4 regions of the Priestia sp. YIM B13551 genome follow, and region 3 is predicted to be linked to each of the others. Evidence: riboswitches for the same ligand, from Rfam matches in the RefSeq annotation. Region 3 holds a riboswitch; each other region holds the start of a gene.

The links. Region 3 has a riboswitch for S-adenosylmethionine ahead of ACFX4N_RS08295 (bifunctional homocysteine S-methyltransferase/methylenetetrahydrofolate reductase). Riboswitches for the same ligand answer to the same signal wherever they lie in the genome.
Region 1: linked by a shared signal. The riboswitch ahead of metE (5-methyltetrahydropteroyltriglutamate--homocysteine S-methyltransferase) and the one ahead of ACFX4N_RS08295 (bifunctional homocysteine S-methyltransferase/methylenetetrahydrofolate reductase) in region 3 are both predicted to bind S-adenosylmethionine.
Region 2: linked by a shared signal. The riboswitch ahead of ACFX4N_RS26830 (5-methyltetrahydropteroyltriglutamate--homocysteine S-methyltransferase) and the one ahead of ACFX4N_RS08295 (bifunctional homocysteine S-methyltransferase/methylenetetrahydrofolate reductase) in region 3 are both predicted to bind S-adenosylmethionine.
Region 4: linked by a shared signal. The riboswitch ahead of metK (methionine adenosyltransferase) and the one ahead of ACFX4N_RS08295 (bifunctional homocysteine S-methyltransferase/methylenetetrahydrofolate reductase) in region 3 are both predicted to bind S-adenosylmethionine.

The regions. Positions count from the first base shown of each region.
Region 1 is NZ_JBHZOX010000002.1:565,989-573,849, forward strand. It holds gene ACFX4N_RS12250 (helix-turn-helix transcriptional regulator) at 1-33, opposite strand, end outside; gene ACFX4N_RS12255 (hypothetical protein) at 221-355, opposite strand; gene ACFX4N_RS12260 (GNAT family N-acetyltransferase) at 536-1,036, opposite strand; gene ACFX4N_RS12265 (acetate uptake transporter) at 1,181-1,798, opposite strand; gene metE (5-methyltetrahydropteroyltriglutamate--homocysteine S-methyltransferase) at 1,941-4,235, opposite strand; cobalamin riboswitch at 4,386-4,574, opposite strand; SAM riboswitch class I at 4,654-4,764, opposite strand; gene ACFX4N_RS12275 (hypothetical protein) at 4,845-5,096, opposite strand; gene ACFX4N_RS12280 (metallophosphoesterase family protein) at 5,396-6,181, opposite strand; gene ACFX4N_RS12285 (hypothetical protein) at 6,133-6,270, opposite strand; gene ACFX4N_RS12290 (sugar porter family MFS transporter) at 6,826-7,861, opposite strand, start outside.
Region 2 is NZ_JBHZOX010000009.1:83,594-91,454, reverse strand. It holds gene ACFX4N_RS26840 (carboxymuconolactone decarboxylase family protein) at 1-371, shown strand, start outside; gene ACFX4N_RS26835 (amidohydrolase family protein) at 373-1,164, shown strand; gene ACFX4N_RS26830 (5-methyltetrahydropteroyltriglutamate--homocysteine S-methyltransferase) at 1,554-2,681, opposite strand; SAM riboswitch class I at 2,763-2,863, opposite strand; gene ACFX4N_RS26825 (site-2 protease family protein) at 3,150-3,629, opposite strand; gene ACFX4N_RS26820 (DUF5412 family protein) at 3,930-4,178, shown strand; gene ACFX4N_RS26815 (hypothetical protein) at 4,816-5,136, opposite strand; gene ACFX4N_RS26810 (DUF4046 domain-containing protein) at 5,859-6,632, shown strand; gene ACFX4N_RS31120 (YczF family membrane protein) at 6,725-6,949, opposite strand; gene ACFX4N_RS26805 (spore germination protein) at 7,082-7,861, shown strand, end outside.
Region 3 is NZ_JBHZOX010000001.1:1,628,810-1,636,670, forward strand. It holds gene ACFX4N_RS08290 (YkvI family membrane protein) at 36-1,070, opposite strand; SAM riboswitch class I at 1,415-1,521, shown strand; gene ACFX4N_RS08295 (bifunctional homocysteine S-methyltransferase/methylenetetrahydrofolate reductase) at 1,629-3,467, shown strand; gene metH (methionine synthase) at 3,468-6,911, shown strand; gene ACFX4N_RS08305 (Cof-type HAD-IIB family hydrolase) at 7,292-7,861, shown strand, end outside.
Region 4 is NZ_JBHZOX010000004.1:32,407-40,267, reverse strand. It holds gene ACFX4N_RS19925 (glycosyltransferase family 4 protein) at 1-152, shown strand, start outside; gene metK (methionine adenosyltransferase) at 184-1,386, opposite strand; SAM riboswitch class I at 1,519-1,636, opposite strand; gene pckA (phosphoenolpyruvate carboxykinase (ATP)) at 2,011-3,600, shown strand; gene ACFX4N_RS19910 (DUF2584 domain-containing protein) at 3,635-3,877, opposite strand; gene ACFX4N_RS19905 (alpha/beta hydrolase family protein) at 3,932-4,714, opposite strand; gene ACFX4N_RS19900 (ABC transporter substrate-binding protein) at 4,887-5,885, shown strand; gene ACFX4N_RS19895 (ABC transporter ATP-binding protein) at 5,887-6,657, shown strand; gene ACFX4N_RS19890 (ABC transporter permease) at 6,644-7,450, shown strand; gene ytkD (RNA deprotection pyrophosphohydrolase) at 7,497-7,861, opposite strand, start outside.

The DNA of each region.
Region 1 (7,861 bases), on a different contig from region 3:
TTTACGCAGTTCTTTAATTCGATTTTCCACCATTCATCACTCATCTCTAAAATGTAAAAAACTTTTTACATCCATATCTTATATTATCTTCCTTGTTACTGTCAAATATATTTGACAAATCAATGTCTCTTACCTACCTAAAAAAGAGATTTAAATATAACGAGATTAATCCAATCTAAAGACGAAAAAATGGGAGAAATGATTGAGTATGAATCGCTTGTTACACCGCTCTTGATTTCCGTGCAAGGCTTCGCTTTCCGCGGGCGGCCGCTGAGCCTCCTCGTCGCTTTCGCTCCTGCGGGGTCTCATCTGTGCCGCTTTTCCCGCAGGAGTCTTCGCCTTGCCCTCCAATCAACCGCTAGAAGCAACGAAATAGATTAAACACATGTTCACCCTCTCAATAAAAAAAGCCGTACTTATTCATGTAAATACCATCTTTACTTTTACATATTTACAATAACTACACAGAAATTAATATAAAAAAGCACAAACTCCTTAAAAGAAGCTTGTGCTTTTTTATTTCATTGTCTGTTTGTTAAAGCTCCTTACTCATATTAAACCACTGCACGCCTGCATGCTGAGACTCCGCTACTCCTTGATTCACATATCCGTTTTTTTCGTAAAAAGGAATCAATTCTTCTTTACATGTTAAGGTAACCGTTAAGCGCTGTTTGTTCCGCGCTTGTTTTTCAAACTCTCTTAGCAGCATACTCGCAATTCCTTTATGATGATGCTTGGGATTTACAACGATACCCAAAATACTTTGATGACCGCCTGTCTCAGGGTTCGAAATCGTTTTTTCAAACAAATCATCCGTAATAAACGGAGCTGAAATGACGGGACCGTTCACATATCCGATTATTTCTTCATTTTCTTGGGCGATGATAAACGTATCAGGAATGGTGTTGATCCGCGTGATGAATGCGTCTTTTGAGGCAGCCTCTTCAGGTGTAAAGCCTTTGTTTTCTAACGTAATTAATTGGTTTAAATCTTTTTCATCCACTTGTCTTATAATCATTGAAACGTTTCCTTTCATTATGTATTTCTCTTTTTTCTCTAAAAGCTTCTATTACATATAACTATCTCTTTCTACTATATATAAAAACGCCCAAACAAAAAAGGATTGACCTCTGCACCATACAGAATTCAATCCTACTTCGCTTTTTAATTAACGTCTTGATTATTTGATAAATGCACCAAACGGCTTGCCCACCGGAAGCACAACTCGACCGTAGTGAGTATTTAATACAGCCGCTGCAGATCCATAGAATGAAAACAGAGCAATTAATAGCTCTGAAACTGCTGCTAGTAAGTGCGTGTACTCATATGCCACACCAAATGTACTTAGCGATAATCCAATGAATAAGAAATCGATTAACACAAAAATAATAAATAATACTTTATGAGTGCCCATTGCTCCAACTGTCATAAAAACGCTGAAAATCAAGTAGCCGACAAAAGCAAATGCGAGCTGCTTCGGATCCGCTTCTTTTGCGAGCGCTTCCCCAAATGCTCCAAGCTGAATAAGCCATGTCATAGCTACACCTAGCCAAAATAACCCGAAGGCACCAAAAGCAGTTGCGCCGAAGGTATTATTATGTTTGAAATCTTGCATAGACGCGATTAACTGCCCTACCCCGCCTAAAAAAATCGCCCATGGCAATACCAATGAAACACCATCGGTTACCCCAAGCTTTTGAAACGATGCAACAAGTGTCACCATGGCAAGTCCAAATAGACCTAGCGCTGATGGATCCGCTGTTACAATTTTAACGTGCTGCGTGCTGTTGTTACTCATGTTGTACCTCCCTGATTTTAAAAACACCTTTAAAAAGATACAAAAATGTAGGGGAAGTGTCAATGGATATTTTTGGCCTTTTAAAATCCCATAAGAACAAGCAGTGTAGCGGTTACACTGCTTGTTCTTTAATTTCTTATCATTAAACGTTTTGTAATAAATTTTGTCTGGTTTGTTTTGCGGACTCAACCATGACTTTTAAAGCTTCAACCGTCTCGCTGATTCCTCTTGTTTTAAGGCCGCAGTCGGGATTAATCCAAAATAATGCAGGATCAAGTACCTGCAGAGCGCGGTCAATGTTTCGCTGAAGCTCTTCAAGCTTCGGTACGCGCGGACTGTGGATATCATACACGCCAAGTCCGATTCCTTGATTGTACGTATGTTTTTCAAACGCATAAATTAATTCACCGTGGCTTTTAGACGTTTCAATGGAAATCACGTCGGCATCAAGCGCTTTGATGGCATCAATAATCTCTTCGAATTCTGAATAGCACATATGCGTGTGAATTTGCGTCTCGTTTTGCACCGATACCGTGGCTAGCTTGAACGCATACACCGCAGCGTTCAAGTAGCTGTCCCAGTTTTCTCGTTTTAATGGCAGTCCTTCACGCAGTGCCGGTTCATCTACTTGAATCATTGAAATGCCCTGACTTTCAAGTGCTTCTACTTCTTTTCTAAGAGCAAGCGCAATTTGATTTGCCACGTCGTAGCGCGGGATATCATCACGCACAAACGACCAATTTAAAATCGTAATCGGACCCGTCAGCATTCCTTTAACCGGCTTATTTGTTAGAGACTGTGCGTAGACCGTTTCTTTGATCGTCATCGCCTGCTCATACGATACATCTCCGTAAATAAGCGGCGGCTTCACGCAGCGAGAACCGTAAGATTGCACCCAGCCAAACTTCGTAAACTGAAAGCCTCCTAATTTCTCACCGAAGTATTCGACCATGTCCGTACGCTCAAACTCTCCGTGCACAAGGACATCTAAGCCGATGTCTTCTTGAATTTCAATCCATTTTTTTATTTCCTCGTTAATGTACGCTTCATATGCTTCATCGCTTAACTCGCCTTTACGCCATTTTAAACGCTCTTTTCGCACTTCTTTTGTTTGCGGAAAGCTTCCAATCGTTGTCGTTGGAAGAAGCGGCAGTTGAAACGCTTCTTGCTGAACGCGTTGACGTACGTCAAACGGCGCTTGTCGCGCTGCTTTATAGCTGTGCAGCTGCTTCAGCTCTTTTTGCACGTCTTGATGATTTCGAAAAGATGAACCATTTAATGCTTGAATCGCCTGTTTGCTTACGTTTATTTCTTCTTCTATCGACTCTTTTCCTTGCTGCACTGCTTTTGTTAAAAGCGTGATTTCCTTTAGCTTTTCATCTGCAAAAGAGAGCGCATTTTTCAATACTGGATCAATGGTTTCTTCATTTTTCACCGTGACAGGAACATGTAATAAACTTGATGAAGGCTGCAGAATCAAACGGTCTTTTGATACGGCTTCTTCAATTTCACTAAGCGTTAAAAGCTGTTCGTCCAAGTTTTCACGCCAAATGTTGCGTCCGTCAATCACTCCCGCAGCAAGCACTTTATCAGTTGGAAAACCATATTTATTAAGCGCAGTGAGATTTTCGCCTCGGTCATGCACAAAGTCTAAACCGATTCCTTCAACAGGAAGAGACACAACTTCTTTGTAGTGATCAACGCTGTCAAAATACGTTTGCAAAATGACTTTTACATTCGGTGCCGCTTCCTTCAAAGTTTGATAGACTTCTGTGTAAAGCGCCAGGTCTTCTTTTGATAGCGTTGTAGATAAAATTGGCTCATCTATCTGCACCCACTCTACTCCTTCTGCCTGCAGCTCCGCTAAAATAGTTGCATAAAGCGGAACAAACTGTTCAACTACTTCTTTAAACTCACTTTTTTTATATCCTTTTGACAGCTTCACAAATGTTACTGGACCTAGAATAACGGGCTTTCCTTCAATATTCAGCTTTTCTTTTGCTTCTTTGTAAAACTGAAGCGGGCGATTTTCTACAAGTGCCGGCGTACATTCCTCAAGCTCCGGTACGATGTAGTGATAATTTGTGTTAAACCATTTTGTCATCGTAGAGGCTACCGCACCTTTTGTTCCTCGGGCGATGTCAAAATACGTTTCAAGCGATACCGGTCCTCCGTCATACTCAAAGCGCTTTGGCACTAGACCGAACATAACAGCTGTATCTAACACGTGGTCGTATAAACTGAAATCGCCGACTGGAATTAATTCAATTCCTGCGTCACGCTGTTTTTTCAGATGCCCTAGACGAAGAGCTTCAATTTCTTGAAGAAAGATATCTTTCTCCAGCTTTCCTGCCCAAAACTGCTCAAGCGCTTTTTTCCACTCTCGTTTTTCACCAATTCTTGGATAACCTAAGTTTGAACTTTTTACACTGCTCATTTTTTCCACTCCCTGTATATTTTTTTATCGGTAAACTAAAAAATCTCCCTTTTCGAAATGAAAAGAGAGATAATACGCATACTTAACTAGAGTTGAGACAGCCTGTTTTTCTCAACACGTATTCCTCACTCCTCTCTATATCCCGTAGAGCTTAAGTGCATACAACAGGCAGGTCTCCTGACTTAGGTTCATCGCTTCCTATCCCTTCCCATTTCAACATGAAACAGTGGTTAATAAGTTGCTCCCCATTACAGTGGCGGGACCGCGCCGGCTTTTCACCGGTCTTCCCTTTTAAGCTGCGTACATTCGTTACACAGCACCTGATGCATTTTTATAAAATTGTCCATTCAAAACATATTCACATAAAATAAAAAGCCTCTCTATCACGAATAGAGAGGCATAGTATCTATGAAATCCTCTCTTATTTTTCAAAGCTGTACGCTTTGCAGGATGTAGCACCTTTTCAACAAGAATGTTAAATGGTTGCCGGGCTTCACAGGGCCAGTCCCTCCGCCTCTCTCAATAAGAGTTTTAATTGTTTATAATATTTTGAATGTAGAGTCATCTTAACACCTTAGATTTATGTTGTCAAAAGAAATTTCAAAAAAATTAGTTTTTAGGAGGCGTTGACGCTAATTTTTGCCTTAACAATTTGTAATCGTCTTTTCGGTGCGTTTCAATTAAATCTTTGGCTCCCTGGTGATATCCTGACGAATAAATATACTCTACCGCTGTTTCGATAAGCTTTCTTTTTTCTTCGGCACACTCCCGGTCCATTAAGGGGAACAGTCTACCTAAAAGGTCATTTAAATCTTCCTTGATAAAACGATCAAGTCCTTCTTGCATCTTTTCGTTTGCCATGATTGCTCCTCCATTTGCTGTGTATGTTCTAAGCCTCTATAAACAGGCATTTCACTGTAAATTTTAAGATAAAGTTAAGTCATTAAACAGTATATCAAGTGAATGTTTTTCTTCAATTACATATGTAATACAAATATATGACAAATATAGAGAATATATCATCATTCATTATCTATTATAACGTTTGACTGAGCCTTCTGCTACAAGGTTTCTGTAAACATTATGCATAATCTTCCAAAAGTCTGCCTGTGAATTACGGGCAGGCTTTTGGCTAAACATAGCTTTCTATTCTCTTGTTTTTACAAACAATTTCTTCGAGGTCGTCCAAAATCCTTCCAAAGAAGAGGTCCTAATATGTTGTACCTGCTTACAAAAAACTCCGTAAAATTATAATTATTTAAAATTAAAGGCGGCTCAAAATCAAGAGGAGCACCGGCGCCTCCTGACAATACAAAATCAGTGCCTCTTCCAAGCGTAAACGACCCGTTTCTGTTTTTTCTAATAAACTGCTCGTCATATGCATGCACATGGCTGACTAACACTTTTTTCACGCGGTGTTCTTGAATTAAATCAAAAAATTCTTGACTTTGAGGAGTCGTTACAGGAAACCCTTCAAGATTTGACCACCGGCCAATATTTGGCTGCGCATGCATGGCTACGATGGTATTACGAGGAGCATCCTCTAGCTGCTGCTCTAAATAATTCAGCTCTCTATCTGTAAATCCATATATTTTATTCTTGGGACTGATGACATTATTTAATGCGATGCACCGAAAGTTAAAGACAGGAATATCAATGACCCAGTGTACTTTTCCGATAGTGGCTCTGAAGTTTTCGAGATTGCTTTCACCAAGGTACAGTTCATCATGATTCCCTACGCATACAAACATAGGAATGTTTGGTGCGATTTTTTCGACAACCTTAACAAAGTGCTCCAAATACTCTTTTTCCCCTGTATAGACGGTGTCTCCCCCATGAATAATAAACAGCGGGTTCAATTCCACCGCCTTTTTTAATACAAGCTCAAATTCACCGTTCATCGTGTAACAATTATCGTTTGATCCGTCACCTCTACTGTCACCCATAAAAACAAAGTTAAATGGATCGGATTTAATTGTTTAATTCTTTGCTTTAATAACTTTTCAGAACGTTCATGAAGCGTCAAATTCATCAACTAGTTAATCCCCCTATTAATAAGTAAACAAGCTTACTTGTTTATATGAGAATTTGTTGACGAAGGTCACTACCTTCTTGTAAGCAGAACGCACATTTAGCTTTCGTTTTAGAAATTGCTAGTTATGAATATCTATTAAAGTCCACTCTATGATAAGCTAACCTATCTTTCCATTTTATTAGGCACTAATATGACAGTGTAAAAGCTGAAATCTCTATATCTACTAATAAGAAAGAGGCTGGGGACGAACAAAGGCCGACATGTGCTGAACCGCTTGTTACCCCACAGTTGATTTCCGTGCAAGGCTTCACTTTCCGCGGGCGTCCGATGAGCCTCCTCGTCGCTTGTGCTCCTGCGGGGTCTCATCTGTTCCGCTTTTCCCGCAGGAGTCTTCGCCTTGCTCTCCAATCAACTGCTAGAAGAAACGAAACAGATGAAACCTGCGTTCACCATAAAAAAACGAACCACTAATCAAACACTTTGATTAGTGGTTCGTTTTTCACTTCAGCTAAAATACTTTTATCTCAGCACCTTACATTTAAAACATTACGACAATCAAACATATTTATTACGCTCAACCGGACTTAAAGACTTCCTTGCAGAACGAGCTGCCATGTCCATTTCAATTTGCTCTAGGCTGCGTCCTTTTGTTTCAACAACTACAAAGCGTATGAAGAATAATCCGAGAATACAAATGATCCCGAACGTTGAAAAGATCACGCCTAAACTAAACTGGTCGGCTAAAATTGGGAACACAAGCCCTACTGCAAGCGATCCCGTCCAGTTAAAAGCAGATGAAATCCCAGCACCGATTCCGCGTACAGAAAGCGGGAAAATTTCTCCTACAATGATCCACGTAAGCGGCGCCCAAGAAAACGCATAGCAAAGGATAAAGCAGCAAAGAGCAATTAACGTAACCCAGTTTACGACGACTTCATTAACGCCTAATGCTCCTAGAATAGCCGGTGTGAAAAATGAAAGAGCCATACCCGCGCCGCCAATCGTAAGAATGGTACGGCGGTTGAATCTATCAACAAACTGCAGAAAAATAAGTGTTGTCACAACGAAGATTACCCCAACGATGACCGTAAAACCAGCAGCTACCTGCGGCGCTAAACCAACTTGACGAGCAATGCTTGTTGCATAATAAACAATTGAGTTTGAGCCTTGAATCTGCTGAAAAGTTGCCATTCCGACACCGATAATTAATGCTAAACGAAACTTTTTATGAAACAGCTGTTTGATGCCTGATTGTTCATGAACAGCTATGCTTTCAATTTCAGACACTTCAGCTTCTACTTCAGCTGTTGACCGGCGAAGCGTACGCAGTACTTCACGCGCTTTATCTGCCATTCCGTTTTTAATTAAGTAGCGAGGCGACTCTGGAAGCTTGATCATACCGATGCATAAGACGATCGCAAAAATACCGGCGCTGCCAAGCATTAATCGCCAGCTGTTTGGAACCGGCTCAAAAATAAAGGCTACGATATAGCTTAATAATAATCCAATTACAATCATTAGCTGATTTAAACCTGAAAGCTTCCCGCGAATATGAGCAGGTGCGATTTCTGACATATAAGCAGGAACTAAC
Region 2 (7,861 bases), on a different contig from region 3:
TAAAACAAATTGATGCTGACAACTATGAGGAAATCGTAAATAGTTTTAAAGACTCCATTTCACCCGACTTAGGAACATTAGCAGTGTCATTCAATTATGGTCAAATATTTTCTAGACCGGGTTTAGATTTGAAATCACGTCTTCTTGCTACTGTTGCAGGCTTGACAGCGCTTGGAAATACTGAACAATTAAAATTTTATATTAATGGAGCATTAAATGTAGGTTGGACTGAAGAAGAAGTTATCGAAGCAATGTTACAAATGATTATCTATTCTGGGTTTCCTAATGGATTAAATACTATCTTAGGAGTGGCTACAGAAGTTATTGAAGAAAGAAAAAATAAAAATTCTTTAACTAAAGTAGGTGAATAACTTGATTATAGATAGTCATTCACATGTAACATTTCCTGTTTCTAAGCATATTCAACTTATGGATGACTTAGGAATTAATAAGACTATATTATTTTCTACATTAATCCACCCGGAAAAAGCTATAAAATTAAATTCATTTAAACAAGAAATGGAAGCCTTAAATCAAATTCTTAATAATAATGTCAATAGTATAAGTGCTAGAAAGAATTCTATGAAGGAACTGGTAGAAGTTGTTAACCAATATCCAGATAAGTACATTGGTTTTGGTTCTGTCCCTTTAGGATTAGAAGTCGAAGAGACAAAAAAATGGATTAAGGAATACATTGTAGCCAATAACTTAAAAGGGATAGGTGAGTTCACTTTAGGAAGTGGCCAAATTGCTTTCTTAAAACCAATCTTTGAGGCATTAAAAGAATTTAAAGGTTTGTCAATCTGGATTCATACTTTTGCTCCTCTGCAATTAGATGACATTGTAGAATTAATAGAGCTAGCAAAACAATATCCTGAGATTCCAGTAATTTTTGGACATTTAGGGGGTATAAACTGGCTTCAAACGATTGAACTTGTTAAAAACACTCCTAATGCTTATATTGATACTTCAGCTTTTTATACTACCTTTGCTTTAACCTTAGCGATGAACGAGATTCCAGATAGAACTATATTTGGAGCTGATTATCCATATGGAGATCCTTACATTACTATAGAGGCAATTAAGCGTTATGCACCTAATGCAGAAGTTGAGAGAAAAGTTTTAGGAGAAAATTTCAGGAAACTGTTAGATAATATAGCTTAATTATTAAATAGCTTAAATTGGAAGGGGTGGAATAATTTCCACTCTTTTTGTTTTTTGATATTCTAATGGTATTCAGTGTATAAAAGGACTTGATTTCTTTTGTATAGCTTTTTATATTAGATTTTAATTTGCCAACTAAATAAATAACAAAATAACGAACTTAAAGCTTTTTTTAGACGAGTTGGCCTAAAGAGTCTTCTCACAAGTTAGTAAGCCGGCACTAAACGCTGACTAACTACCAACGGGAGCTCATACTACCTAAATTACAAGCAAATAACAGTCTGCAAATTGGCTGCCAACTACAAAAAGCGTGTAGTTAGTAGCCAATTTACATTCTTCTACATGTCCAGGATACTTCTTATGTAAAATAAAACATCAAATATCGCTCTTTAGTTAGCTTCCCAGACATCTTGGGCAATTTGAATTACATGTTTAATTTTATTCCATTGCTCCTCTTCTGTTAATTCATTTCCTTCTTCTGTACTTGCAAATCCACATTGAGGACTCAATGACAAGTTTTCCAGAGGAATATATTCGCTTGCTTCTTTTATTCTTTGCTTAATAATCTCAGCTTCTTCTAATGTAGGGAACTTAGATGTTACTAATCCTAATACAACGGTTTGGTTGTTACGTGTAAAGCTTTTTAACGGTCCAAAATCTCCTGAACGGTTATCATCATATTCAAGGAAAAGTCCATCTACATGTAAGTTAGCAAAGATTGCATCAGATATAGTATCGTAGCCGCCACTTGTGATATACGTAGACCTGAAGTTTCCACGACAAATATGCATCGTAATGAGCATATCTTCAGGCTTTTTAGAAATAGCATCATTTAAGCAACTTACTCGCGTATCAATAACGTCCTTTACATCCATACCAAGCTTCTCAACAACTGCATCTATACGTTCTTCAGAAACAAAATCAATCCAAGAAGTATCATCTAATTGTAGGTAACGGCAGCCTGCATCATAAAAAGCTTGAATGGCTTTTTGATAAGCAGCTACAGTATCATGATAAAACTGCGTTCTGTTTCCGTTGTAATATGTATCTTCTTGAATTCGAGTAAATAACATGTTGGGGCTTGGAATTGAGAATTTAGCAACTTGGCTTCCATCACCATACCGTTCAACAGCTTCTTTTAAGAAAGTGAAGTGTTCCAGCATATAATGATGATTGAAGTCTACTTTACCTACTACCTTAATCGCTTTATTTTTTGTTTTTGCACCTTTGAATTGACTGATATATTGTGTTTCGAACTCCTCTATGCCTTCTAAGCCTGATAAGAAGTCCAAATGCCACCAAGAACGTCTAAATTCACCATCAGTGATAGATTTAAGCCCTACCTCAATTTGTTTCTGAACAAGTTTTTCAATTTCTTTGTCCTCTACAGATTTTAAATTGGTCTTATTGATTACCCCGTTCGCATACGCTTCTCTTGCTTCTTTAAGGGGAGTTGTTCGTAAAAAGCTGCCTACGTGATCAGCTTTAAATGGAGCTTTCACTAATGTCTTTGTCATGGTTTTGTTTCCTTCTTTCTGTTCAAAATAAAAAACCTCTTCTTAAAAATAAGAAGAGGTTAATAATCGTTATGAGCTCTCTTCTTATCTTCAAGCAAATTGCTACTGGAATTGGCACAGTACCTTAAAAGTCTGTTGCCGAGGCTTCCTAGGGCCAGTCCCTCCACCTCTCGAGATAAGAATATTTAATTTAATTAACTAGGAAAAAGGTTACACTTGTTTTCTTAACTTGTCAATAAAAAGATTGAAAAATCAGAAACAAAACATCTTTTATCTCACAACTTACGCATTATTTAATGCAGTAAGAGTTCTTATTTATTTTTTGTTGGACAGGTAAGTTTACTGCAGTAGCTACATCATAGTATCTAAAGAATTACGACTTGATTACTAATCAGTATCTATTTCAGTACCGTTGCCGCGTTAACACACGTTGTGGACGTACAGTTTTAATTAGCCTCTTTTCCTTTATTAATCCGGATTACACGTTATCTTTCCATATCTCAATGCATCATAGATAGCTCGCCCATCACTTAAACTCGTTTCTGAATATTCAAAGGGTAAGAGCGAGAAAACAATATAATAAACAGAGAAATAAACAAATTGGTAAGAAAAGAGATTCTTTGGGAGAACACCCAACATAATTAAACCATACACAAGAAGGATAGACGCTAAATTAGCTATGGTACCTCCAGCATAAACACAAGCATGAGTAAACCTGTTATCATACTTTAATTTTTCGTAAATACAAAAGGAGTGCAAAAAATAAATAGATTTTATTTTAATTTTTTTCCACTTAAAAATTGTTTTCCCTTGTCCAATGGTAAAATCGATCCTTCCTCCTAAAATAATAGCCATAAGTGAGTGCCCCAGTTGGTGAATAACAGACACAAGTGGAATGACAATTAAAAAAGAAAATAATAATTTCGGCATATCACTCCATCCAAACATACCTGTCTTCCCTTCATTTTAAAATAATCTTACGTTTGATATTCCACATTTTCATCTATCAAAACCGGTAATTTTATGAAGGCTGTATAAGAGAACGTTGCTTTTCTATGCTTTGTGTTTATGATTTCCATTAGGTCAAGTAAATAATTAAACCGGACTTTCTTTACAATAAAAAGAGCTACCTCCAAATAGAAAAAGGTAGCTTGCTCTACTCAAGAAAGAAATTACATATGTTAATCGGGTTAAAACAATTTAAGTATTTTAACATGATAAAAATATAAATAAAGCGCTTTCGTTCTTTTGTTCTATTCACTTAATTCACCAAATAATACGTATAAAGTAGAGCTTTACAGAGCCAATGGTGGTGCTACTACGAGTTATACTCTTAGAGGAGAAGTCAGTAATAATAAAAATAAGGAATCAAAAAATATTTACTGGGGATATGACGAAGAAAAAGATACAGTATCGTGGGAAAATAATCGTACAGTAACTATAAATGGTCATACATTGGATGTTGAGAAAGACAAGTATGATTTTAGAAGAGAATAAGGATAAGCAAAGCAAGCTTACTTTGAAGAAGCTTGCTTTTATTTGTGAAAAGACGTCAATAACCCTAAAAGGAGATTATAAATTGAGTTTGGTAACTTATTAAGTTAACTACATTTTTATAGAATATATACGGTCAATTGTCTACTTTTTAGATTTAGGCATCTCTATGTATGTTCAATTTATATCGCTTTTTTAACCAGAAATAAAGAATAAACTCGCTGATTATAAAAAAAATTACACTGCTTAAGCTTTATCATGGATTAGTAAATTGATTCCTGCTGAAGTAGCTTTTAAATTATTTCTTCTGGAATTCCTGTTAATCTTGCTATTTCAGTAGAGTTCATGCCTTATTCTTATGTAATACCATCTACGTTTATTCTAAATGGAAGTAATATGACTACAACGAATCTGTTTATGTTACTTCATTATAACTGAACAATATCTGTATTAAATAACATAGTCATAAATGATAGCTTAACGATGAAAAAGACGCCATTATTCTTCTACTCTATAGAATCATTATCGATAGTGCTACCGTTAATGACAACGCTAGGAAATTTTAGACTTGATCAACAAGGAGATTTCAAACGATTTATCAGTATATAAACAAAAAGCGACCTTGTTGGCCGCCATTACCCTACTCGCTATTCCTGAATAAATTCAGAGAAAGTTGCTTGGACCTTTTTCTATGGTAATAAGCATTTTTAACTCGTTTTACTCGCTCTCTATTTGTAACGTAATACTCTCGATCGCGATCCGAAACGCAAACCTTGCAGTATGGACCAAGTTGACCGAATCCATCGCTTTTATAATGATAGTTCTCGGCCTGTTTTAATTCGCGGCATTTACGGCAAGTCTTAGCGACAACTTGGCCGTCAGCGTCTGTAAAGTATACGAATCCTCTCGGCTTTGTTCTTTCGTCATATTCCTGTGCCAATAGTTCTTCTCGTAGACTCATAATTCGCTCACCCCCTCACTCGCCATGGTATTGCTACTAATTTTCTTTTATTATACGAATTAATTCCTCTTGATACCAGTCCGCAAATACATTAACTTCTTAGCGTATAACAGTTTCTTCTCCTGAAGATGCTTAATTGATTCGACCTTATTTAAGCTGTGCAATTCTTCTTTTGTTAAATTTTCTAAACTGTCTCTCTAATTATCATTGTCGAAGGCTTACAACGAGTGTAAGGAGAAAGAAGTTTTACACTAAAAAATGCACGACCTATAACGTCTGTAGCAAAAACGAAAACAGTAAACAAAAGACGGTGCGGAAATTACGCTAGGTAACAAGGAGGGACCAGTCCTGAAGGCCTGACCGTCTAGTAAAACTTTTATAAATAAGTTCTCTAGAAGTCAGTATCATATTTTTAATGAAACCTTAAGGTTATTTTCTATATAAAGGCGGAAACTCTTGTAATTAGAAGGAATGTTTCCTTCATGAAGAATAAACACTCGATAAGTGGAGGAAACTACTCAAGACGCTATAAAGCGTCTATTTGGAAATCCTCATTGTTGCGAGTTGACAACATATATCAAGGAAAGCTACTGATAAAGAATCAGTAGCTTTTCTTGTCTTTTTAATATGTATTTCATAGAGATTTAGCCTTACTTGCATATAAATTCCATTATTATACACAATAATAATAAAATATAATTTCTTAAAAGGGGCTTTCGATAGTGAAAAGAGAACAAGTCATTGAAGTTTATAAAGATGTTCTAGAGAAGAGGAGAAAACGATTTCCTAATTATTTTTTTGTAGGTAATGAAGGGAAAAAATATATGCGCTACATGACATGCTACTTACTTGAACAACACTTATCGATCTCCATCGTTGAAATCCCTTTTCAAGTAGGAGCAAATACATTATGGTCTCATCGTCTTAGACCCCCTGCCATGCTATATGGATGGAATTATTATGAAGTCATAGATAATGCTTACCCAGGAAAATTTAAACCTTGGGAGTTTCAACAAACTCCTGATAAATATTGGGACGGAGAAGAAGGAAAGAGAAGGGCCATTGAGGCGGTAAGATATGTAATAGAGGAAAAAATGAAGATTCCCATGAAAGAAATACCCTCTCAAATTAATTTTCATTTTTTTAAACAACATGGTTTAGGTGGCGCATTTACCCTTCTAGGCTATTCTCCTTTTCAAATAGTTGAAGCGATTTATCCTGGTGTCTTTAGGCCGTGGCAATTTTCTCATGTTCCCATGAATTGTTGGAAAAATGAAGAATATATTCGAGAGGCAATGGATGATTTCCTTTTCAAACAGCTACGCTTTTCTTCTTACAACGAGGCTTTTATCCAATTAAAGGGAAGCCATTTTAATAATTTTCAGTTAACAGGTCTTTTTCAAATGGCTTTTGGTTCCAGAATGAACAACGTAAAGAAATGGATAAAAAACCAACTAAATAATCTAGATGATGAAATATTTTATGTGAACCATTGATTAATGAAAGAAAGGGTTGAAACGAATAGCCTGAGCTAAATTTCTATTATTTTATTTCATACATTTAAAAATAGAAACTTATAGCTGCGTAGCTACTTGCTTTGATTCCTTTTCTTTATAAAAAGATATGCAGTTTCAACAAAAAAAAGAAAAATAAGCAAAAAGAGTACAAATAATTCGGCAACCTCCATTACCTGAAAAGGACTCACAGCGTTATACAATGCCTGAGAAACATCAAATCCTTGTAGCATATCGATGCCTAAAGAAAAAACCAATAAGCACCACACTATTAAAAGGCTAATACCTATAATTTTCATGTGAATCACGCTCCATTTAATAGGTTCTTCTCTTTTTTCTATGATGATACATAAATATTTATTGTTAATTTTTACATAAAAAACTCTTATATGGTCAAAGTAATAAAAACTGAAAGAAGGGTGCTCAAATCTATGCCTTCGTTTTTTAAAGATCGCAAACCAAAAAAGAAATCAGCACAAGATGACGAGAATCAAACTACTGATCAACCAATAGAACAAATACAAGTTTCATTATCGGGCAATCTTAACATGATTAAGCGAAAGACTGGAAATAGTTCAGATGTTGTTATTCGTGAGATAAAAATGGGAGGGGCTTCTGACATTAAAACGGCGATTGTCTATATAGAGGGAATTGTAGACAATCAGTCAATTCAAGATTATCTACTGCAATCCATGATGAAGGATGATCATAAAGAAGAAATAAATCAGCACAATGCGATAGACCTCCTTTCTAAAGATATAATGACAATTGGAAACATATCCTCCATCACTAACTTGGATGATTTATTTGCATCTTTAATGGCAGGAGATACTCTTATCCTAGTGGATGGAGTAAAACAAGCACTGAGTGCTAGCACCAAAGGTGGAGAAAAACGTTCCATTGTGGAATCCACTACCGAGATGGTCGTACGAGGACCAAAAGGAGCGTTTACAGAGTCTCTTGGAACCAATACAGCTATGGTACGTCGCATCATTAAGACCCCCGATTTGTGGATGGAATCTTTAAAAATTGGACGTGTAACAAAGACAGATGTGACATTTATGTACATACATGGCATTGCCAATGATAAAGTTGTTAAAGAAATTCGTCAGCGATTAAATCGAATTGATATTGATAGCATTTTGGAATCAGGTTATATTGAACAACTAATAGAGGATCAAACATTCACCCCTTTTCCCACTATCTACAAT
Region 3 (7,861 bases):
TCGTTTTTTCACATCTATTCTTTAAAATCCAGCTTTTAGCTTATTTTTTCTTTTTTAATACATAGCATCCATACAAAAGCTAGTCCAATATAGCCAAATATCGGATACAAAAACTCAAGAAGCTGGGCATATCCGAATTGCCCAATAATAAAGCAGGCCAAGATAATAAACGCAAAAGCTTGTTTGTCATTCAGGGGAAGAAATGACTGAAGCTGCTTAGCGATTCCAAATACATTTCCAATCAATGTAGTAAAAATCTCGCCTAACACAACTACCGTAAATAAAACATTCACCCACGCTGAGATATTTTTAACAACGGCACTCATCGGAATATCAAGTTGAAATGAATAAGGCAAATTGGAAAGGGCAAGATGAGTAGAAACAAGCATAAACGTAAGTACACACCCTCCTATTACGGCCCCTTTTTTAATCACGCTCCTATCTTTCACGGAGCTTCCTAATGGAACCAAAACGGCCTGAGCCAAAGCTAGATTTAGGGAAATATATAAAAAGGGACTAACCGCCCACTTCCACTGCGTGACGAGCGTTAGATCCGGCTTCGTTTGAATCAGTGAGAAATAGCTGATATTTGGCACAAAGATGATAAAAGCAAATGAAAGCATCATCGGCACAACAAGAGAATTAACCATTAAAATACCGTTAATTCCTTTTGCGATAAATATATAAGTTAAAACAATTGTAAAAATCATCCCAACAGGAGGCCACAGTCCAAACTGCTCTTTTCCTATTGCCCCCGTACTAGCTAGCATGACTGAAGTTACTCCAAATAAAATGACAATCATTACACCGTTTACCGCTTTTCCAAGCACATCACCAAATAAATATGTATTAAGCTGCTGATAAGAAGAAGCCCCAATTGCGTGCGAAAGCAGCATCATTTTTGAACCTAGCCAAATAAAAAACAAGCCGCTGACCAAAATTCCGACCATTCCAAGTTCCCCGTACTGTGTAAAAAATTGAACGATTTCCTTGCCTGTTGCAAAACCGGCTCCTACAACGGTGCCTACATACGTAGCAGCAACCTGCAGCGTGAGTTTCCACCTTTTCATGCCCATCACCCTTCTACCCTTCATAGTTCACTATATGTAGAAACGATTAAAAAAAGACGAGCCTTTTTATGTGTAAATCTACGCATATCCCAGCGCTTGTGCCTTTTCGTTTATTTTTTATTTTTCATTTTCTTTTTGTATTTCTCACAAAAAACTCCTTAACCCCTAACATAACAGTCATTTTTAAACAAAATATACGGATATTTTCCCTTTAGCTTTTAAATTCCCCTCAATATTTGCTGGAAATTCACAATTTACTGTTGTATAATTTCTAAAAATCAGATAAATTATTAAATAAGTATTCTTTCTATTTAAAAAAATATGTTTCAATTATATACAATTGATTCTTATCATGAGAGGTGGAGGGACTGGCCCTTTGAAACCTCAGCAACCAGTCGTTAGAGACATGGTGCTAAATCCAGCAAGCAATTTATTGCTTGGAAGATAAGAAGGCGAAAAAAGTCTTCTTCTTAAGAAGACTTTTTCTATTTTATCGGCATATTGCATAAAACGAATCACTCGTGAAATAGAAGCGGAACAATTTAAGGAGGTTTTGACATGGGGTTACTTGAAGATTTAAAGTCTAAAATTTTAATTGGGGATGGTGCCACTGGTACCCTCCTTTACTCACACGGTATTGACAGCTGTTTTGAAGAACTAAACATCACCAAACCAGAAGAGGTTTCTCGTATTCACAGAGCCTATGTAGAAGCTGGTGCAAACGTTATTCAAACAAATACGTACGCTGCTAATTATCAAAAACTTGCCCGTTATGGATTAGAAGATTCAGTCAAAGACATCAATGTTGCTGGTGTAAAATTAGCGAAACAAGCTGCAAAAGATAAGGCTTACGTGGTTGGTACACTCGGCGGAATTCGTTCTTTCCAAAAAAACGCTATTAGTTTAGAAGAGGTTAAGCGAAGCATTCGTGAACAAATGTTTTGGCTTTTAAATGAAGGCGTGGATGGCCTTTTATTTGAAACATACTATGATTTCGAAGAATTAAAGACCGTTCTTACACTGGCAAGAAAAGAAACGGATAAGCCTATTATTACCCACGTTTCCCTGCATGATATTGGCGTGCTGCAAGATGGCCGTCCTTTAGCAGATGCATTAAAAGAATTAGAAGCGTTGGGAGCAGATGTTGTCGGGCTAAACTGCCGCTTAGGTCCTTATCATATGATTCAGTCTCTTGAAGAAGTACCGCTTCCTGATCGTGCTTTCTTATCTGCTTACCCTAATGCCAGCCTTCCGGCGTATGTGGAAGGAAAGCTGGAATATGAAACTAATGAAGACTACTTTGTAGAAAGCGCGCGTTTATTCCGCGAACAAGGGGTTCGCTTAATTGGAGGATGCTGCGGTACAACACCAGCTCACGTACGCGCAATGTCATCTGCCTTAAAAGACCTGCCTCCGATTACAAGCAAAGTCGTTAAAATGAGACCAGCCGTTACGGTTCAAGAGCGTGAGCAGCAGGATAAACCTCATATGCATGAAATTGTGAAGAAGCGCCGCTCGGTTATCGTCGAGCTAGATCCGCCTAAACAGCTTGGTCCGACGAAATTTTTAGAAGGCGCAAAAGCACTTGATAAAGTCGGCGTAGATGCTATTACATTAGCTGATAATTCTCTTGCCTCACCTCGCATCAGCAACTTGGCAATGGCAACACTGATGCAGCAAGAAACAAAAGCACGACCGCTTATTCATATTACCTGTCGCGACCGAAATTTAATTGGACTTCAATCTCATTTAATGGGACTTCATACGCTAGGAATGAATCAAGTGCTTGCAATTACCGGTGATCCGTCAAAAGTTGGCGATTTCCCTGGCGCCACTTCGGTCTACGATTTATCTTCATTTGACTTGATTAGTTTAATCGCTCAGTTTAATGAAGGACTATCTTATTCCGGTAAACCGCTTGGTCAAAAAACCAATTTTTCCATCGCAGCTGCCTTTAATCCAAACGTGCGTCACTTAGACCGAGCCGTTCAGCGTTTGGAAAAGAAAATCGACTGCGGGGCTCACTATTTCATTACTCAGCCTCTCTATTCAACTAAGCAAATTGAAGAGGTATATGAAGCAACCAAACATTTAACAACACCGGTATACATCGGGATCATGCCGTTAACAAGCGCAAGAAATGCTCGATTTATTCACCATGAAGTACCTGGAATTAAATTATCAGAAGATATTCTAGAACGCATGGATGCAACGGGAAATGACCGGATTCGCGGTGAAGTCGAAGGTCTTGCGATTGCAAAAAACTTAATTGATACAGCATATGAGTTATTTGACGGTATTTACTTAATTACGCCGTTTATGCGCTATGAAATGACCGAGATTCTAACACGCTATATTCATGACAAGCAACTTGTTACATCAGAAAGGAAGATATAAATGAGCTCACTTATCGAACAACAACTAAAGAAGCGAATACTCGTCATCGATGGAGCAATGGGAACGATGATTCAAGATGCTGATTTAACCGCTGAAGATTTTGGCGGCGAAGAATATGAAGGCTGTAACGAATATTTGACTCGAACAGCGCCTCATGTGATTCAGCGCATTCATGAAGAGTACTTTGCAGCAGGTGCCGACATCATTGAAACCAATACGTTTGGCTCAACATCTACCGTACTTGATGAATACGATTTAGGTCACTTGGCTTATGAATTGAATATCGAAGCTGTGAAGCTTGCTTGTGCAGCCCGCGATAAATATTCAACTCCCGAATGGCCTAGGTTCGTAGCTGGAGCTATCGGTCCTACCACTAAAACTCTCTCTGTTACCGGAGGCATTACATTCCCTGAGTTAGTAGAATCGTACGAAGAGCAAGTTCGGGGTTTGTTAGACGGCGGCGTTGACTTACTTTTAGTCGAAACCTGTCAAGACATGCTGAACGTAAAAGCCGCGTTTCTAGGGATTACAGCGGCGTTTGAAAAACTAAAAACCGAAGTTCCTATTATGATTTCAGGAACAATTGAGCCTATGGGAACAACTCTCGCTGGTCAAGATATCGAATCTTTTTACTTATCACTGGAACACATGAAGCCTCTTTCAGTCGGACTTAACTGCGCGACAGGCCCTGAATTTATGACGGATCATATTCGCTCTCTTTCAGACCTAGCCACTTCAGCAGTTAGCTGTTATCCAAACGCTGGACTTCCGGATGAAGAAGGCAATTATCATGAATCCCCTGAGCTGCTTGCTCAAAAAATTAAAGGGTTTGCTGATAAAGGCTGGCTGAACTTTGTAGGCGGATGCTGTGGTACAACGCCTGCTCATATTAAAGCACTGGCTGAAGCGGTAAAAGAGGTTGCGCCTCGTTCGCTCGATCGCTCCGAGCATAACCATGCTGTAACCGGTATTGAACCACTTGTATATGACGATTCTATGCGCCCTCTTTTTGTGGGAGAACGTACGAATGTAATCGGTTCTCGCAAGTTCAAGCGTCTGATTGCAGAAGGAAAAATTGAAGAAGCATCTGAAATTGCGCGTGCTCAAGTTAAAAATGGTGCTCACGTTATTGATATTTGCTTAGCAGATCCAGACCGTGAAGAAATGGAAGACATGGAGGAATTTATTCAAGAAGTTGTAAAAAAAGTGAAGGTTCCTCTTGTAATCGATTCAACGGACGAGAAAGTTATTGAAAAAGCTTTAACGTACTCACAAGGTAAGGTCATTATTAACTCCATTAACTTAGAAGATGGTGAAGAGCGTTTTGATGCAATCTTACCGCTAGTAAAAAAATTCGGTGCAGCTCTGGTTGTCGGTACAATCGATGAAACAGGCATGGCCGTTACTGCAGAACGAAAAGTAGAGATTGCTAAACGCTCACATGATTTGCTTGTTGAAAAACATGGCTTTAATCCAAAAGATATTATTTTTGACCCTCTTGTGTTTCCTGTAGGGACTGGTGATGAACAATATATTGGTTCTGCTGAAGAAACAGTTAAGGGAATTAAAATGATTAAAGAAGCCCTGCCTGATTGCCTGACCATTCTTGGCGTAAGTAACGTGTCATTCGGTCTTCCTCCAGTCGGACGTGAAGTACTAAATGCCGTTTACCTTTATCACTGTACGCAGGCTGGACTCGATTATGCCATTGTCAATACCGAAAAGTTAGAGCGCTATGCTTCTATTCCAGAAGCTGAAATTGAGCTTGCTAATGCGTTATTATTTAACACAACTGATGAAACGTTAAGCACGTTTACCGACTTTTATCGTGATAAAAAGAAAGAAGCAAAAGTAGAAATTTCTACGTTAACACTCGAAGAACGATTGGCAATGTATATTGTCGAAGGTACAAAAGAAGGATTGCTTCCTGATTTAGAACAGGCTTTAGCTCAATATGATGATCCGTTAGATATTATTAACGGACCGCTTATGAAGGGCATGGCGGAAGTTGGACGTTTGTTTAATGACAACCAGCTGATTGTAGCAGAAGTGCTTCAAAGTGCGGAAGTGATGAAAGCATCCGTTGCCTTTTTAGAACCTCATATGGAAGCAACTGAAAATGATTCTGGAAAAGGCAAAGTTATTCTTGCAACGGTTAAAGGCGACGTGCATGATATCGGTAAAAACTTAGTAGACATCATTTTAAGCAACAATGGTTTTAAAGTAATTGATTTAGGGATTAAAGTAACGCCGCAGCAGCTGATTGAAGCAGTAAAAGAAGAAAAGCCAGACATCATTGGCCTGTCAGGTCTTCTAGTAAAGTCAGCTCAGCAAATGGTTTTGACTGCCCAAGATTTAACACAATCAAGCATTGATGTTCCAATTATGGTAGGAGGCGCTGCCCTTTCCCGTAAATTTACTGACTTTAAAATTGCCCCGGAATATGAAGGTGCGGTCCTCTACGCCAAAGATGCGATGGACGGATTAGCGTTAGCAAATAAGCTGCAGAACAAAGAAGAAGTTATTCAGCTTTTAGCAGATTTAAAAACGCGGCAAGAAAAGAAAGTAACGGTTCGAGAACGCCAGCCTCAAACCGCTCAAGCAGCTACGGCTGTTTTAGAAAGATCCGCCATTTCAACGGACGCTCCTGTTTTTGTACCCGCTGATTTAAAGCGGCACGTTGTCAAACACTACGATTTGGCACAGGTTCTTCCGTATATTAACTGGCAGATGCTTTTAGGCCATCACTTAGGACTAAAAGGAAAAGTGAATAAGCTGCTTGCTGAAAAAGACGAGCGTGCTGTTCAATTAAAAGAAACCGTTGATGACCTGCTCGAACTGGCACTAAAAGAAAACTTAATTAAGCCAGCGGTTATTTATCAGTTCTTCCCTGCTCAAGCAGACGGAAATGATTTAATTATTTATGATCCTGCTGATGAAAAAACAGAAATTGAACGCTTTACCTTCCCTCGACAAGCAAAAGGACAGTTCCTGTGCTTATCTGATTTTGCAAAGCCTAAAGAAAAAGAGATGGACTATGTATGTTTCTTCTCTGTAACAGCAGGAACAGGCATTCGCGAACGCGCCGCGAAATTCAAAGAAAACGGCGAGTTTTTAAAGAGTCACGTGTTCCAAGCTCTTGCGCTTGAACTAGCTGAAGGATTAGCAGAACGTGTTCATCAGCAAATTCGTGACCGCTGGGGATTCCCCGATTCGCCTGACTTTACAATGGCGGAGCGTTTTTCAGCCAAATACCAAGGTCAGCGTTTTTCATTCGGATATCCTGCATGTCCAGACCTTGAGGACCAAGCAAAACTGTTTAAATTACTTAAACCTGAAGACATCGGCATTCAGTTAACAGACGGTTTCATGATGGAACCAGAAGCTTCTGTTACAGCCCTTGTTTTTGCACATCCTGAAGCGAAATATTTTAACGTATTATAAAATATGGCCGCGGTCTTTTAGACCGCGGCTGTTTTTTTACAGTGAACAAATCTGAAAAAAAGGCTGCGACAAATGTATTTTAGCTGAAGAAAGATCCGAACGGTGAATTCAGATTCTTGACTGAGAATCAACTCCATTCGGATTTTTTCATTATGATGGTGAACTAGATTTCATGTAGCTGTTTCTAGCTGTTGATTGAAGGGCAAGGCGAAGACTCCTGCGGGAAAAATTGATGTAGTTATGTCTCAATCTCTTTGAATTCACCGCCGGTTTGAGCTTTTTTTATGAGTTTCTTGGGAAACACTGATAGAATAAGGAATGTAATAAATTTGTAACACTCTTATCACAGCAAATTTTTCAGGGAAAGGAATTTTCAAGAAATGATCAAATTATTTGTAAGCGACTTAGATGGCACTCTTTTACACGAAGAAAAATACGTAGAACAGCATAATGCAGACGCACTTAGTGAACTTCAGCGCCAAGGAGTAGAGGTTTGTCTTGCTTCTGGACGAATGGATACGGAAATTTTAAAAATTTCTACTGATATTAACAATACATTTCATCGCATAAGCCAAAACGGCGGATTTGTGTGGACCAAAGAAAATCAAGAACTTCATGGAAAAGTGTTTGAAGATGATTTAGCGGTTCAACTTTATAAAAAAACGATAGATCCTAACCGTATTACGCTTGTCTGTTCAAACGACACCAATTATGTAGAGCAGCGAAATGAAATTATTGAAGCAATTGAAACTCACATGTTTTTCCCTATCGAAGAACAAATTGGAATGACAGATTCATTTGGTCACGCTCTTTCTCCATCTAAAATCACGGTTCTTGGAGATCATGATGAAATGGTAGCTCTGCAAAAAGAAGTGAACGAAGAGTTTGGTGATTATATTGATACATATATTTCTGCCAAGCAGTGTTTGGATATTATGCCTAAACATATC
Region 4 (7,861 bases), on a different contig from region 3:
ATTTACTCGATGATTTGCATCAGCGTCTTCACTTTGGCCATGCAGCGAGACAATACGCTCTTACTCAATCATGGGACGCCATTTTTCAGCATTTGCTTTCAGAATATGAAAGTGTCGTAGAAAAATCTGCTGCAGGTATTCAATGGGCATAAAAAAATCTCCGTTTTCACGGAGATTTTTTTATTATTTAGCTAAAGCTTGAGTTTTTAATGCTTCCGCTTTGTCTGTGAACTCCCAAGGAAGCTCCACATCCGTACGACCAAAGTGGCCGTAAGCTGCTGTTTGCTTATAAATTGGGCGACGTAAATCAAGCATTTTAATGATGCCTGCTGGACGTAGGTCAAAGTTTTTGCGTACTACGTCTACTAGTACTTCTTCAGAAACTTTTCCTGTACCGAATGTATCAATTGAAATAGATACTGGTTGTGCAACACCAATTGCATATGCTAGTTGTACTTCACATTTATCAGCAAGATCAGCTGCTACAATGTTTTTCGCAACATAACGAGCTGCATAAGCTGCTGAACGGTCTACTTTTGTTGCGTCCTTACCAGAGAATGCACCGCCGCCGTGACGAGCATATCCGCCGTAAGTATCAACGATAATTTTACGACCAGTTAAACCAGCATCTCCTTGAGGACCGCCGATTACGAAACGTCCTGTTGGGTTAATGAAATACTTTGTATTTTCATCAATTAACTCGTTTGGAACAACTGGATTAATAACATATTCTTTTAAGTTACGTTGAATTTGCTCTAACGTTACTTCTGGGTGATGCTGGGTTGAAATAACAATTGTATCGATGCGAACAGGTTTGTTGTTTTCATCATATTCAACTGTTACTTGTGTTTTACCATCCGGGCGAAGGTAAGGAAGAATTTCTTCTTTACGTACTTCTGTTAGACGGCGAGCAAGTTTATGAGCTAATGAAATTGGAAGAGGCATTAATTCTTTTGTTTCGTTACATGCATAACCAAACATTAACCCTTGGTCTCCAGCTCCGATTGCTTCGATTTCTTCATCTGACATTTGACCTTCACGTGCTTCTAACGCTTGGTCTACACCAGCAGCGATATCAGCTGACTGCTCGTCGATAGATGTTAATACTGCACAAGTTTCAGCATCAAATCCGTATTTTGCACGAGTATAGCCAATTCCTTTAATTGTTTCACGAACTGTTTTAGGAATATCCACGTAAGTAGAAGTTGTAATTTCACCACTTACTAAAACTAAACCAGTTGTTACGCTTGTTTCACAAGCAACACGAGCATTTGGATCCTTTGCTAGGATAGCATCAAGAATTGAGTCAGAAATTTGGTCACAAATTTTATCGGGATGTCCCTCTGTAACAGATTCTGACGTGAACAGACGACGTTGTGTTGACATCAGTTTTCCTCCTTATAAATACGATACATTGTGATACGGTACTCATTCCCTTATTTTCACTACACGTTAAAAAATATAAAAAAACCTTTCCTTGTATCGAGGAAAGGTATCAAATTCTACATAAGCCTTTCACTCTTATCGATCAAGGTTGTGCCCTTGCATCAGGTTAGCACCTTATCGTCTACACAAAAAAATGACGATGGTTGCTGGGTTTCATAGGGCCTGTCCCTCCACCAGCTCGGGATAAGAGAGTATCCGTTCAAGGACATATAATACATGAAAAAGCGCTTCACTGTCAACAACATTCAAATGGAAATCATCTCTTTATGTTTGAATCTGTTTTAATGTAACATACTCAAATTCCGAAATAGTACATCTTATTAAGAATCATCACTAAGTTTAGTTAATAAGACAGATCAAAATGAGGCTTTCACTTAAAACAGCTTCACTTTTTTCGCTCCTATCACATATACATGTGTCTAAAATAGGTATAACGTACATTTTTTTATAATACACAAACATTTTTAGTTAAATAGTATAGAATAATTAAATAAATGTGTTATACTAATTATAAATTTCAAACATTAATGAATAAATAATAGCTAAAAAAGGAAGGTAGTGCACATGAGTACTGTTGATATGTCTATCGAATTAAATGGTTTGCTTCAATTAAAAACAACAAAACACCAATTATCTGTTCCACAACTTGTTGAAAAAATTCTAGCTCGACGCGAAGGAACGCTGACTTCTACAGGTGCTGTGTCAGTCGAAACCGGAAAATATACAGGTCGCTCTCCTTTAGATAAATTTATTGTAAGCGATGCTGTGTCTTCAAAAACGGTTGAATGGGGACCTGTCAATCAGCCAATTTCTGCTCAGCGATTCGATGCGCTATACAAAAAAGTCTTAACCCACTTAAAGAAGCAGGATGAACTTTTTGTTTTTAATGGATATGCTGGAGCTGATAAAAAGTATCAGTTACCAATTCAAGTAGTTAATGAATTTGCATGGCATAACCTATTCGCTCAGCAGTTATTCATTCGCCCTTCAGCCGAACAAAAAACAAATGATGATGTGAAGCCGTTTACAATTGTAGCAGCTCCAACGTTCAAAGCTGATCCTGAAACAGACGGGACGAATTCTGAAACCTTCATTATTCTTTCGTTAGAGCGACGCATCGTGCTAATTGGAGGAACTGAATACGCTGGTGAAATGAAAAAATCTATTTTCTCAGTCATGAACTTCTTGCTTCCTCAAAACAATATTCTATCCATGCACTGTTCTGCTAACGTAGGAGAAGAAGGTGACGTTGCATTATTCTTTGGTTTATCTGGAACGGGTAAAACAACGCTTTCTGCTGATGCAAACCGTCGTTTAATCGGAGATGACGAGCACGGTTGGTCAAGCTCCGGTGTATTTAATATTGAAGGAGGATGCTACGCGAAGTGCATTCAGCTTTCCGAAGAAAAAGAACCGCAAATTTTCAATGCAATTCGCTTCGGCGCCGTACTGGAAAATGTAGTGTTAAATCAAAATACGAAAGTAGCAGATTACAATGATAATAGTTTAACAGAGAATACTCGTGCCGCTTATTCAATTGACTCTATTGATAATACGGTATTGCCAAGCGTTGCTGGGCACCCTACAGCTATTGTCTTTTTAACTGCTGATGCCTTCGGCGTCTTGCCTCCAATCAGCAAGCTTACAAAAGAACAAGCGATGTACCATTTTCTGAGCGGATACACTAGTAAGTTAGCTGGAACAGAGCGCGGCGTAACATCGCCACAGGCTACTTTCTCTACATGCTTTGGTGAGCCTTTCTTACCCCTTGCTCCAACAACTTATGCAGAAATGCTAGGAAAGAAAATCGATGAACATAATGTAAATGTATACCTTGTAAATACTGGATGGACCGGCGGTGAATACGGCGTGGGCGAACGAATGAAGTTAAGTTACACTCGAGCTATGGTTCAAGCAGCCCTTGAAGGAGAACTAGCTAATACCGAAACAGTAACAGATGCTATTTTTGGTTTATCGATTCCAACTCATGTTCCGGGAGTTCCTGATGAAGTGCTTCAGCCTTCTAAAGCATGGAACGATGCGACAGCTTATAACCAAAAGGCAACTGAGCTTGCTGCTAAATTCAAAGCTAATTTCAAGCGTTTTAATGATGTAGCATCTGACATTTCAACATTAGGCGGACCTAGAGTCTAATAAAAAACCGATCGTCTATAAGACGATCGGTTTTTTAGTTAGTCGAATGTAATTTTGTCAGTTCATATGTGACAATGGTTTTTTCCTGCTCCATTTCTACCTTACGCACAACAGCAGTTCCAATACATTCTCCATTTTTCGTTTTGTGAATGTTTAATGGAATATCTAACGGATACAAGCGATATCCTTTTTTCTCAATTTGAAAAATGTTATCCGTTACACGCTTTTCGTTGCCTTTTGTCACAATCATTGTATTTAATTCTAGCGGCATCCCCATTTTTTCTCACTCCTCACTGTTATTCTACTTGTTTTCTCTATCGTAGCATATCTTTTATTGCGCTTTCATCCACTTCGTTAACTTCTTCACCGTTTCTCGGTTTTCTTTTGGTGGAAAAGCATGTGGAAAGTTTTCGAAGTACCAGCTGGTAACTTTTTTATTGGACTTCTTTAGTTTAGATTCGAGCTGATAGGAATGATCAATCGACACGTTTTTATCTTCTAAACCATGAATAAGCAAGACCGGCGGCTCGACGAGATGAGCACGATGCAAAGGTGTCCTCCATTCGTATCTTTCAGGATATTTAGAAGGCGTTCCTCCAATCACCCGCTTCATCATTCTTCTTAAATCTTCTCTTTCTTCATATGTCAGCACCATATCCGTGACGCCTCCCCATAACACAAGAGAACGGCTGTCGTTTTTTTCAATGGCTGTGAGTAAAGCCATCACTCCCCCTCTTGAAAACCCAAAAATATGAATGCGGTCATGGTAGACGTTAGGGAGCTGTTTCAGTAAATCGTAAGCAGCAAAAGCATCGTAACGATCATCTCCCGCAAAATCTTCGTTTCCTTCGCCTCCTTGATTTCCCCTATAGAACGGAGCCATCACAATAAAACCTTGAGAAGCAAATTGAATGAGTCGAGCAGGACGAACCGTTCCTACGTTCTTAATACCTCCCCTTAAGTATAAAAAGCCGTCATACATTCCTTTTTCTTTTGGCTCTGCGAGCATTCCTTTAATCTTAAGCCCTTGACATGCATATGTAATCACCCACAGCGCCACGCGAGGGTTTGATGATGGGAAACGCTGTTTATGAAGAATTGTTCCATCTTTCATTTTTTTCCTCCATTCTTTATATAACTAGCCTGCTTTCTCCCGCTAAGGTGTACTTTCAATTGTTGACTAATACTTCTTTGATTTTACACATAGTTATATAGGCACTCACCTTCTTCCACTTCTTTACATACATTATCATAAAATATTTTATTATTTTAAGGAGGTTTGCTTTATGAAACCAATCAAATGGCTTTTTTCTTTGCTTGCTATTATGATTTTACTCATTCCACTAATTAGCTGCAGCAAAACAACATCTGTACAAACGGTTCGTGTTGGCGAAGTAACTCGCTCTATCTTTTATGCTCCCCAGTACGTCGCTATTTCAAAAGGCTTTTTTGAAGAAGAAGGACTAAAGGTAGATTTAAAAACAACGTGGGGCGGAGATAAGACAATGACGTCACTTTTATCTGACGGCATCGACGTCGCTCTAGTCGGCTCGGAAACTTCAATCTACGTATATGCACAGGGGTCTAGTGATCCCGTCATCAACTTTGCACAACTAACCCAAACCGACGGAACATTTCTAGTAGCGCGTAAAAAAGTCAATCACTTCTCATGGGATCAGCTTAAAGGCAAAACGTTTCTTGGTCAACGCAAAGGCGGCATGCCGCAAATGGTAGGGGAATATGTGTTGAAACAGCATAATATTGATCCTAAAAAAGATGTAAAACTCGTTCAAAACATTGATTTTGCTAACGTTGCGAATGCTTTTGCTTCTGGCACTGGAGATTACGTTCAATTATTTGAGCCAACGGCTAGTATTTTAGAGCAACAAGGAAAAGGACATATCGTTGCTTCCTTCGGAAAAGAATCAGGAACAGTTCCTTATACAACATTTATGGCCAAAGAAAGCTATTTAAAAGATAACCCTGAAGCAGCGGCTAAATTTACTCGAGCTATTTACAAAGCACAAAAATGGGTGAATACACATAACACAGATGAAATTGCTGAAGTGGTTGCACCGTATTTTGAAGATACACCTAAAGAAACGCTGAAAACTGTTATTGACCGCTATAAATCCCAAAAATCCTTTGCAACTAACCCTTTATTAGATCAAAAAGAGTGGGATCATTTACAAAAAATCATGGACGAATCTGGAGAACTTCCAAGACACATCGATCACAGTAAGCTAGTCAACACAAAATTCGCAAAAGATGCAATGAGTGAGTAATATGACAAAACTTCACATTCAAGATGTTCAGCATATGTATCTTACGACAAAGTCTGCTACCACTGCACTTGAACATATTAATTTGTCTATTGAAGAAGGAGAATTTGTTTCCTTTCTCGGCCCAAGCGGATGTGGAAAAACGACGCTTCTATCGATTATTGCCGGCTTGATTGAACCATCGTCCGGCTCTGTCACAATAGACGGTGAAAATATCGGAACATCAGTCCCAAACATCGGTTATATGCTTCAACAAGATTATTTGTTTCCGTGGAAAACCATTAAAGAAAATATTTTACTTGGTCTTGAAATTCGCGGCCAGCTAACAGATGAAACAGAGAAGAAAGCTTTGTTACTTCTAAAAGAAATCGGTTTACAAGGCGTAGATAGCCTATATCCGCACCAGTTATCCGGAGGCATGAGACAACGCGTCGCTTTAGTTCGAACACTTGCTATTGACCCCGCTATTTTACTCTTAGACGAACCTTTTTCAGCACTCGATTTTCAAACAAAACTCAAGCTTGAAGAACTTGTCTCCAAAACGCTGATGACCTATCAAAAAACGGCCGTTTTGGTCACGCACGATATCGGCGAAGCCATTGCTATGAGCAGCCGAATCTTTTTATTCTCAGCCAAGCCGGGGAAAATCGCAAAAACATTTACGGTTCCTTCTATTTTACGAACCCTTTCTCCGTTTGAAGCACGCCAGCACCCTGTCTATAACGATTTATTTATGGACATATGGAAGGAGCTTGATCAACTTGAAACCCACTAGCTCCCTAAATACTCTTCACGAAAGCTACCTTCGCAAGGTTCGCGGCGAAAAACGATTAGTACTGAGCGTACAGATGGTCATTTTCTTAGCCTTTTTTAGCTTCTGGGAACTAGCTTCTCGTTTAAAGTGGATTGATCCTTTAATTTTCAGTTCCCCTACTAAAGTATGGCATTTATTTTTAATTAAACTTGCCGACGGCTCGCTAGCAGAACATATTGGTTTTACATTATTTGAAACGGTTCTTGGCTTCATTCTAGGCACATTGCTAGGTATTTTACTTGCAACGGCCCTTTGGTATTCAACTAGGCTTGCAAACATATTAGACCCTTACCTCGTTATTTTAAACGCCATGCCCAAAGTAGCGCTGGGCCCTATTTTAATAGTAGCGATCGGTCCAGGATTTTTCTCAATTTTAACGATGGGAGCGATTATATCCGTTATTATTACATCCATCGTCGTTTACACAGCCTTTAAAGAAGTTGATCCAAACTATATTAAATTACTAAAAAGCTTCGGTGCAACGAAAACCCGCTGTTTTAAAGAAGCAATTCTGCCAGCTTCCATGCCTGCCATTATTTCCACATTTAAAGTAAATGTCGGCTTATCTTGGGTAGGCGTCATCGTAGGAGAATTTTTAGTTTCTTCAAAAGGGCTTGGATATATGATTATTTATGGTTTCCAAGTTTTCAACTTTACTCTTGTTCTTCTCAGCTTATTATTAATTGCCATTTTCGCTACGATTATGTACCAAGGCGTTGCTTATTTAGAAAAGAAATTGATCCGACGCTCATAAAAAATCCCCCCGTACAAACGGGGGGATTTTTATTAATACGATGCTTTTACAAAAATGTTCGCTTTACATATTTCATTACATATTGTAAAACATTATCTTTCATGATGAAGCTGTATGCATCATCTTGTTGAATACCCGAAGGTAGTTCATCAATCATTACTGGACCATCTGTTTCCATGTAGTCTTCTTTTTTAATTACATTTCCAATAGTAGCAAAATAAATGTTTTTAATAATGGTCTTTCCTTTACTTACTACTTTGTACTGACCAATATAAGTTAAAGAAGAGACTTCTCCGCCTGTTTCTTCAAATACTTCTCGAACCGCTGCTTCTTCTGGTACTTCATTGCCTTCTAGTTTTCCTCCGGGAAATTCTAAACCTCGTTTTGAGTGATTCGTTAGCAACCATTGAT